One region of the Virgibacillus sp. M23 genome, then DNA from elsewhere that is predicted to be linked to it. Evidence: riboswitches for the same ligand, from Rfam matches in the RefSeq annotation. Region 1 holds a riboswitch; each other region holds the start of a gene.
The links. Region 1 has a riboswitch for thiamine pyrophosphate ahead of thiT (energy-coupled thiamine transporter ThiT). Riboswitches for the same ligand answer to the same signal wherever they lie in the genome.
Positions count from the first base shown of each region.

Region 2: linked by a shared signal. The riboswitch ahead of RVS70_RS07070 (ABC transporter substrate-binding protein) and the one ahead of thiT (energy-coupled thiamine transporter ThiT) in region 1 are both predicted to bind thiamine pyrophosphate.
Region 3: linked by a shared signal. The riboswitch ahead of RVS70_RS19105 (lipoate--protein ligase family protein) and the one ahead of thiT (energy-coupled thiamine transporter ThiT) in region 1 are both predicted to bind thiamine pyrophosphate.

Region 1 is NZ_JAWDHA010000080.1:6,799-10,080, forward strand. It holds gene RVS70_RS19860 (M3 family oligoendopeptidase) at 1-911, shown strand, start outside; TPP riboswitch at 1,171-1,273, shown strand; gene thiT (energy-coupled thiamine transporter ThiT) at 1,382-1,951, shown strand; gene RVS70_RS19870 (general stress protein) at 2,463-2,813, opposite strand; gene RVS70_RS19875 (hypothetical protein) at 2,926-3,282, shown strand, end outside.
Region 2 is NZ_JAWDHA010000012.1:29,501-32,782, forward strand. It holds gene RVS70_RS07060 (ABC transporter permease) at 1-452, opposite strand, end outside; gene RVS70_RS07065 (MTH1187 family thiamine-binding protein) at 452-742, opposite strand; gene RVS70_RS07070 (ABC transporter substrate-binding protein) at 746-1,759, opposite strand; TPP riboswitch at 2,075-2,184, opposite strand; gene eno (phosphopyruvate hydratase) at 2,527-3,282, opposite strand, start outside.
Region 3 is NZ_JAWDHA010000072.1:5,869-9,150, reverse strand. It holds gene lipA (lipoyl synthase) at 1-851, opposite strand, end outside; gene RVS70_RS19105 (lipoate--protein ligase family protein) at 844-1,665, opposite strand; TPP riboswitch at 1,817-1,924, opposite strand; gene RVS70_RS19100 (PTS sugar transporter subunit IIB) at 2,215-2,517, opposite strand; gene RVS70_RS19095 (PTS lactose/cellobiose transporter subunit IIA) at 2,522-2,851, opposite strand; gene RVS70_RS19090 (PTS sugar transporter subunit IIC) at 2,856-3,282, opposite strand, start outside.

The DNA of each region.
Region 1 (3,282 bases):
TTGGACTTAACAAACTAAGTATTTATGATGTTGGAGCACCAGTAAACAAAGTGGTTAAGACTTCGTCGTTTGAAGAAGGAGCTGACTTTATTGTCGAACATTTTACTCAGTTTAGTCCCCAAATGGCTGATTTTGCGAAAATGGCCTTTGAAAATAGGTGGATTGAGGCTGAGGATCGTCCAAATAAGCGTCCGGGAGGATTTTGTACAAGTTTCCCTGATAGTAAGCAAACACGCATTTTTATGACTTATTCAGGTACTTCATCTAATATTGCAACGTTAGCTCATGAGTTAGGGCATGCTTATCATCAACATGTAATGAATGATGTAAATGGACTTAATCAACGGTATGCAATGAATGTTGCTGAAACAGCGTCAACATTTGCTGAAATGGTTGTTGCAGATGCGTCGGTAAAAAGCGCACGTTCGATTGCGGAAAAGAAAAGTTTATTAGAGGATAAGATTCAGCGGAGCATTGCTTTTTTTATGAATATACATTCCCGTTTTATCTTTGAAAGGCGTTTTTATGAAGAAAGGAAACAAGGATTAGTGCCAGTGAAAAGATTAAACGATTTGATGATAGAAGCACAGAAAGAGGCATATTGTGATGCATTATCGGAGTATGATCCTAATTTTTGGGCATCTAAATTACATTTTCACATAACAAGGGTGCCATTTTACAATTTCCCTTATACATTTGGTTATCTTTTCAGTCTAGGTATCTATGCAAAAGCACAAGAAAACGAAGATAGTTTTGAAGATGCATATATTTCGCTTTTAAGGGATACTGGTCGCATGAACGTAGAGGATCTTGCTAAAAAACATTTGGATACAGATTTAACTAAGCCTGAATTCTGGGAAGCTGCTATTCAATTATGTGTCAATGATGTTGACGAATATCTTTCGTTGTAACGCTGTTGTGTTTTTACGATATGTCATGTACAATACTTGTAGTAAATAGGCAGTGAAAAGTAGTTTCTTATTTATTCCACATGTAACTGATAGTAAGAACCCCACTTCAAGGAATAAAGTGAAACCATTATTGGTAAGTGGGGGAATCGACTGCCGGTAAATGTCTGATTAGTTTATCTCTCAATCAGAGGTATAAACAAAAACCCCCACTGATTGAAGTTTCACTAAACAGTAAGACAAAAGAAGCAAATATAAGTTAGAAGCCTACAGGGGGAGCCAATTGGCTGAGAGTGAACATAACTGTTCTTACCCTTTGAACCTGTTAGTTAGTACTAGCGTAGGGATGGTGGCTTTTTTGATGGACAGAAAAGTAATGTGAGCAGATTCCCCATCAGGAAGTCTTCCCCTTGGCATTGCTTTTTTTGTATGGATAAGTTACTTAACTGCATAAAAAAGGGGAGGAGAAAGATATGAGGCGCACATTATTTTTAGTAGAAGTAGCCATTTTTGCAGCTTTTGCATTTTTATTGGATTTTATACCATTTTTATCATTTAAGGTTTGGGCTCAAGGTGGCTCCATATCCTTTGCGATGATACCGATTTTTATTGTCGCATTTCGCTGGGGGGTCAAGGGCGGTTTATTAGCTGGATTGCTGTTGGGAGGATTACAATTATTATTTGGGCCAACAGTCTTCGTACCCCTACAAGGGTTCTTAGATTATATTGTTGCGTTTACCGTATTAGGTTTTGCAGGAATTTTTGCAAAACCTGTCCAAGCAGCAGTTAAAGAAGGAAAAACGAAAACAAGCCTATATTATATTGCTGTAGGCGTGTTTTTAGGATCAGCTTTACGCTTTTTAGCCCATTTCACTGGAGGGATTGTATTCTTTGGTGAATTTGCGCCAGAAGGTCAGCCTGTATGGTTATACTCGTTGCTATATAACGGATCGTACATGTTACCTGGCTTTATATTAAGTACGGTTCTTGTGTTCTTTTTATTTCAAAAACAACCACGTACACTATTACGTATGTCCGCTTAATCTAGGAGTTTTCCTCATAATAAATATACGAAGATTAGTGGGTAGTTATTGACTCGAGGATTTTGCCCACTATTTTCTATTTAGTAGTTTAGAGTTATAGTGAGAGGTGAAATCAAGCTTAATCAATTGCGGCAATTATTATCGAGACTGATAAAATGATTATTCAGAGTAAGAAATATTTTGTTTTTTCCCAAGCTCTTTATTATCTTTATTTCATAACAAAAGCGCATTAGAAACGTAGCGACTGGAGCTAGTCAGCTCGTAGGGCGGGCGATTGTGAAGTCACATCGTTTCTGGGCGCTGGAGCTGGACGCGGCTCAACACGCCCCTATTTATCCAAATGGGTAAATTTTATATTTTCTTCCTAGACTATGAGAAAAGCTGCTTCACCCAATTAGAATTGGTGAAACAGCATTGATAACTTGCCTATCATAAGCAAGTTATCTTTTTCTTACTGACAGATTAAAACGTTTAATTATGAAAAACTACTGTATAGTAGAGATTTATGCTTTTATTGTAAATACCTATTAACTTCCTCATGGTTAGTTACAATCAAGAGTACTTTTCCTTCATCCATATCTTCCTCATAGTTTTCAGCTTCTGCTTGAGAGAATCCTATTTCGGTTAATTTCGTTCTTAGTTCATCACCTTGTGTACTAAAAAGATTACCAACGGCATGTCCAATATCCATTTCCCTTATTCCTATGGTATTCGCATCCGCACCATCAGCTATTCGGTTTGTTCGATCATCATCATGGGATAAAACATACACATCTTCTTTATGAATACCTTTATCCTTTAGTATTTGAATAGCTTCCTTTAATTGCTGATCATTTGTATATTCTTTTATAAATGGTTTCATTAAAATTACCTCCTTATCAATCTTTCATTATTATCATACCCAACGCTAGAAGAACTAAACATGTACGAATTGCATAGGCTATAGCACATCCATTGGAGAGGAAGAGGTTGGCGTGGAGCTTTCAATATCCCATATTTTATATGGTTTGTTTACCTTACTAATTATAGGCACAATGGTCATGCGGAAGGGAATCGTATTACCAACGTTATTTGGTACATTTATTATTGCGTGGGTTTATAAAGGTAGTCTAATTGCTGGATTTACCGCAATATTTCATGCAAATCTTGTAGCAGCACAAGAACTATTTAGTATTTTTTTAATCATCACCTTTATGCTCGCGTTATTAAATTCATTACGTGATTTAGGTGCAGATAAACGAATGATTCAGCCAATACAAAAAATAATGGTAAATGGTCATATATCTTATTTTGTTTTAGTTATTGCTACCTATTTGATATCTCTATTCTTT
Region 2 (3,282 bases), on a different contig from region 1:
TGTTTCAGTTCTCCACTTGTTTGTCTAAATCCATCTAAAGCTGCTATAGTTATTGGAAAAAAACAAACAAGTGTAATAACAATTAATTTCGGCAATATTCCAAAACCAAACCAAATTACTAATAAGGGAGCTAAAATAATAATAGGTATATTCTGTGATATTATTAATAATGGATAAAAGGCTTCCCTAACTGTCGGAATGAGATGAAGACAAACAGCAACGAGCGTACCTACACTGCTGCCTATCATAAATCCGATAATCGATAGTTGGATAGTCGATTGTAGATGACTAGCATAATTTGGCCAGCCATTGACAGCTTCTTGCCATATTACACTTGGAGCAGGTAGTAGCCAAGCTGGGATCGAAAAAATACGACAAGCTATTTCCCAACTGATAAGGAAAAGGATGAGGACCAGAGCTGGTCGCCATCCCTTTTCTCGCAATCTTCTCATTAGCGATACTTCTCCGTTAATTGTTCCATGGAAGCTCCAGAAGGTTGATAAAGAACCTTCACCTGTGAAATAACATTTTCACAACCAATTTCAGTCATCCTTTTATTCATCTTCTCAATAATTCCAAATAGTTCTGCAAGATCACCTTGCATTGTAGTTTCTAGTGGACTTACCTGATACTTAACTCCGGAATGATCGATAATCTTAATCGCTTCATCCACATACGGAATAACATCTTCACCATTTTTCGTTTTCGGGATAATTTGAATACTAACTAGTGCATCTGCCATCATTTATTCCTCCTTTGTTTCTGGTAAAAACTCATTTGTAAATGCTTTTTCACTATCTAACGGTTTATCTAACAGCTCATTCTCATACATCCAATTGGCGTAATTCTCCCATACCTCTTGCTTTTGTTTCCCCCACTGGTCCGCATCATCTTGATACTTTGACGCTAACCAAGCTTGACTTGCTTTTACTAATTCTGCATCCAAATCAGGAACAGCGTTAATTAAGATATCAGCGGCTTCCTCTGGTTGCTCAATTGCTAGATTATAACCTTTAGATACTGCAGCTAAGAATTGCTTAACTGTTTCTGGATCATCTTTGATCATTTTTTCATTGGTAGCTAAAACCGGCGTGTAATAATCTAAATTTGACGAATAATCGGTTAAATACACCATATTAATTTCTTCATCACGGAGCTCTGCCTCTACACCAGTCCAACCATAATAAATCCACGCAAAATCAATATCTCTTTTCACCGCAGTAAAAAAGTCCGTATCGCCCATGTTGATAATATCAACTGATTCTACATTAGCATTTTCCTGCTGCATGAGTGAGGTTAGAACCGCTTTTTCTACCGGAGCTCCCCAGCCACCATATGTTTTATCTTCAAAATCTTTAGGTGTAGTAATCTGTTTATTCTTGGGTGAGGCAAAACCTGAGGTATTATGCTGTATAACAGCAGCAATGGAAACAATCGGTATATCTTGTACACGAGCTTCAGTAATCCCCTCCTGATAACTCACACCAAAATCTGCTTTACCAGATGCAATTAACTGATCTGCTCCCGCTTCACCAGGCATAATTATGTCCACATCAAGGCCTTGCTCTTCAAAATATCCCTTCTCTTTTGCAACATATAATCCTGTATGATTCGTATTTGGTGTCCAATCAAGTACAACAGAGATCTTTTTCTTTTCTGTTGAGTCATTGTTCTGCTGACTTTGTTCTTTCTCTTCTGTACCACATGCCGTTAATATAAGCAGTGTAATCCCTAAACTAAGCAGTAAAAGCTTCTTCAATGTTTTCCTCCTCTTGAATACCTTTCTCATTGTAAGGAACAGCGTATGTATCATCTTGTTTGACTGTAATTCCTTCGCTAAGAATAAAAGCGCAAACACCCGATTAGCAACGCAGCGACGATTCAACGGAGATAAAGGACTCACGGTGAGCTTGCGAGCCGATGATGATTTAGATTAGGGCGATTCATGATGAAGTAGCCTAGTTTCTGGGCGCTGGAGCTGGACGCAGCTCAACACGCAAATTTTATAATTTCTTAGACTATAAAAAATGCCCTAGATGGTTAATCACCATTAGGGCATATACAACTTAATATTTGATGTATCAAACATGTTCCCTACGCTGGTTTAAACCAGATCAGGTTCTAAGAGTCAGTACCTTACGGATACAATCTCAACCAGCAACACTGGTCCCCCTACAACTTTAGTATTCTATTATTAATTCCATAGTAACTATGACATAATTCGTCCATTTAATCAAGTTTAAGAAACTCAAAAAATATAGAAACTTCTATGAACATAGAAGCAACTTCTGCATAAAGTGACACTTTAATCAGTGGGGGTTTTATTTATCCCACATTGATTGTTAGCACCACAGACCTAAAATCCTTTGAACCGACCGGACATTTACCGGCAATCGATCCTCCACTTCCCCATAGTGGTTTTACTTTATTGCTTAAAGTGGATTATTACTGCCAGTTATATGTGTGGGATAAACCTATAAAAAACCTCTTAAAGTATAACCACCATACCTTAAGAGGTTTTCTTCCCTATTTATTTAGGTTATAGAACGCTGTCTTACCAGCATATTCACCCATGCCTGCTAGCTCATCTTCAATGCGAAGCAGTTGATTGTATTTAGCTACACGATCTGTTCGAGAAGGTGCACCTGTTTTGATCTGACCTGCATTAGTCGCTACAGCAATGTCAGCGATCGTTGCATCTTCTGTTTCTCCTGAACGGTGTGAGATAACCGCTGTATAGCCAGCGCGTTTTGCCATTTCGATTGCTTCGAACGTCTCTGTTAATGTACCGATTTGATTAACTTTTACTAAGATAGAGTTTCCAATACCTTGTTCAATACCTTTGGAAAGCTTATTAGTATTTGTTACAAATAAATCATCTCCGACAAGCTGTACTCGTCCACCAAGACGATCTGTTAATACTTTAAATCCATCCCAATCATTTTCATCTAGTCCATCTTCAATGGAGATAATTGGGTATTTGTTGATCATGTCTTCATACCAATCAACCATCTCTTCAGAAGTACGAACAACACCTTCACCTTTTAGATTATATTTACCATCTTCATATATTTCTGAAGCAGCAACATCCATTGCAAGCTTCACTTCTTCTCCTGGCTTGTAACCAGCAGCTTCAATTGCTTCCACAATTGTTTGTAAAGCTTCTTCATTAGAAGCAAGGTTTGGTGCAAATCCGCCTTCGTCACCAACAGCTGTGTTATACCCCTTTGATTTTAATACATTTTTCAATGAATGGAAAATTTCAGCACCCGTACGTAGTGC
Region 3 (3,282 bases), on a different contig from region 1:
TCTGCATGATAGGAAGAACGAACTAATGGACCTGCCTCACAGTGCCTGAAGCCTTTATTAATAGCTATTTCCTTCAGCTCTTTAAACTCATCAGGATGATAATAACGCTCTACATTTAAATGTTTTTTAGTTGGTTGTAAGTATTGACCAATTGTTACAATGTCTACCTGATGTGCTAACAGATCATCCATCGCTTGAATAATCTCCTCTTTTTCTTCTCCTAAACCTACCATAATACTAGATTTTGTTGGTGTGTTTGGAGCAATTTCTTTTACCCGTTGAAGTAGCTGCAAGGAACGGTCATACATCGCTCTGGCACGTACACGTTTTGTTAATCTCCTTACCGTTTCAATATTATGGTTAAAAATATCTGGAGCACTATCCATAAGTGTATGCAGACTATCATAGTCACCCTTCATATCAGAAGGTAGAATTTCGATAGTACAGCCAGGATTTTTTCTTCGTACTGCTCGAACAGTTTCAGCAAAAACGGCAGCACCACCATCGTTTAAGTCATCGCGAGCAACTGCTGTTACAACAACATGTCTAAGCCCCATTACAACAACAGAATCCGCAACTCTTTCTGGCTCTCCCCAATCCAGTTCATTTGGCAGTCCAGTCTTTACAGCACAAAAACGGCATCCTCGTGTACATGTATCTCCAAGAATCATAAAGGTAGCTGTTTTTCTTTCACTCCAACATTCATGAATATTCGGGCAACGTGCCTCTTCACATACAGTGTTTAAGCGATTATCACGCATTAGTTTTTTTAGTCCTCTGTATGATTTATTCGTATTTAACTTTGTTTTTAACCATTCAGGCTTTCGAATATACGTCTGATCTTTAGGCATGGGTGACCGCTCCTTTTCTCGTGTTCTCATCAGAATAGTTTGTTTCAGCAAGTTTATATACTTCATCCCATTGACTTTTCGTTAATGAAAAAGGCTCTAACTTAATGTTTAGTCCTTTCGAGAACCCCTCCATAAAAGCAGGTTTAATTGTTTCGTACGAATGCGCTTGATTTGTTAACTGATTAATTGTTGTTGCTTTTTTCCAAAAGCCTTGTTTTTTTCTTTCTTTCAATTTGTCTGAAGGAAATAAAAATAGATCGAATAGCAAATCAATGTTCATGGTTATCGGTATCGATCCATGCTGAAGCAGTACCCCTTTTTTTCTAGTTTGTGCATTTCCTGAGAGTTTTTTACCATCTGCAACCATTTCATAAAAAGCAGGCCGCTCGAAGCAAATACTACTTCTCTCCTTGGAAAATGATTCAGCGTAGGTTGCTTCTATTCCTAAGTTTTGATAACCTTTTAGAATTCCTTTCGACAAATCATAATAAGCTTGGCGAATCGAAGAAGCTATCATAGGATGATCCTCAGAAATAACAATACTGTATGTTAATTCATCATCATGCAATACCGCACTTCCACCTGTCATTCTGCGTACAAACTGACATTGATGTTTTTTTACACCTTCTAAGTCAATTTTTCCATCTACTTTTTGAAAATGACCAATCGAAAGTGTCGGTTTCATCCATCGATAAAACCGTAATGTCGGCGGTATTTTCCCTTCATAATGCCAATGAAGCAAGGCTTCATCTAATGCCATATTAATGGAAGCATCATGTGGTACATTTTCTAAAAATCCCCATTGTTCATGCATGAAAATCGCCTCCCAATAAGAAATCGACTTCCAGCACATAGAAAGAGCTATCGAGATCAAAACTAGACTGACTACCTGCAAAACAGAGAACGATTTGCTATACATTAAATTAAAAACTGCATTCCTTGTGAATGCAGTCAACATTTATGTAGCCTTGGTGACCACACTTTCCCACGCAGGCATTATCCTGTTCGGGTACAGAGGGTCAAAACGAATACGTCTTTCTCAGCTATTCCAAATAGCTCCCCTAGTGCTGTAACATTTCCTATTAAATTTTCTAACAAAAACAGCTTAACAAGATTGGTATAAATTGTAAAGGTCTAAATAAGAAAACTCTGATAGCTCATCTTTAACAGACTAATAAATCCCTTTAAAACGCTATACGACCAAACAACATGAATGTCGCCTAGTTCTGGGGGCTGGACGCGGCCCAAAACGCGCCTATTTATCCATATTGGCAAATTTCACTATTTCCTAGACGATAAAAAAATAGCTGCGCTGTAATCCAGCGCTTCAGAAAACAGGCAGCTATTCCTTTCATGTATGAAATTATTTTGCAAGCTCTACTGCCTGATCTAAAACTTTATCACCTTGTATCATGCCGTATGCCATTTGATCGATTACATCGACGGCAATGCCATGTGGTTCAACCTGTTCTTTAATTTTCTTTTCTAAATAGCGAACCTGTGGACCAATTAATACAACGTCTAGATTATCTAATTCATTTTTTAACTGTGATTCAGCAACTGCATTTATTTCTGCATCTAGATTCCGCTCCTCAGCTGCCTGCTTCATTTTTTTAACAAGCATAGACGTTGACATCCCCGCTGAACAAACTAGTATAATTTTCATTTTATTATCCCTCCAATGTTTGTATTTTCTCATACATGTCTATCATTTCAACCGCTAAGTCTTTCACTGTCATAGCCGTCATTAGATGATCCTGCGCATGGATCAATATTACGGATAAATTCGTTTGTTTTCCATCTGCTTCTTCCTGTAAAAGTTTTGTTTGCATATGGTGTGCATCATTAAATTCTTTATCAGCCGCTTCAATCTTTTGACGTGCCTCGTTGAACTGGTATGCCTTTGCATGAGAAATTGCTTCCATCGCATGTGACCTTGCATTTCCAGCATGTAAAATAATTTGGAAAGATAACATTTGAACATCCTCTGTTGTTTCCATTGTATTAACCCTCTTTTCGTTGTCTTAGTGTTCTAACTCCTGCCATTATAAACGGTATATACATAAGTACAGCAAGCGTTAAATTAAATACCTGTAAGGCAATTCCACGCCAGCTTCCTCCAGTTACTAAGTAACCGCTTAATATTGGTGGCGTTGTCCACGGCAAGATCGCTACTGTTCTTGGAACTAGTCCAGTCGCCAATGCTATATATGACGTAACAGTTAACGTAACCGGTATCAAAATAAAAGGAATTAACATTGCAGGATTCAAAACAATTGGCAAACCAAATATTACTGGCTCGTTAATGTTAAATAACCCTGCTGGTGCAGATAACTTTGCCACTTGACGATAAGGGTGATTCTTTTCTCTACGGATGACAATAAAGATAGCAATTAATAAGGCAATTGTGGTACCAGATCCACCCATGAAC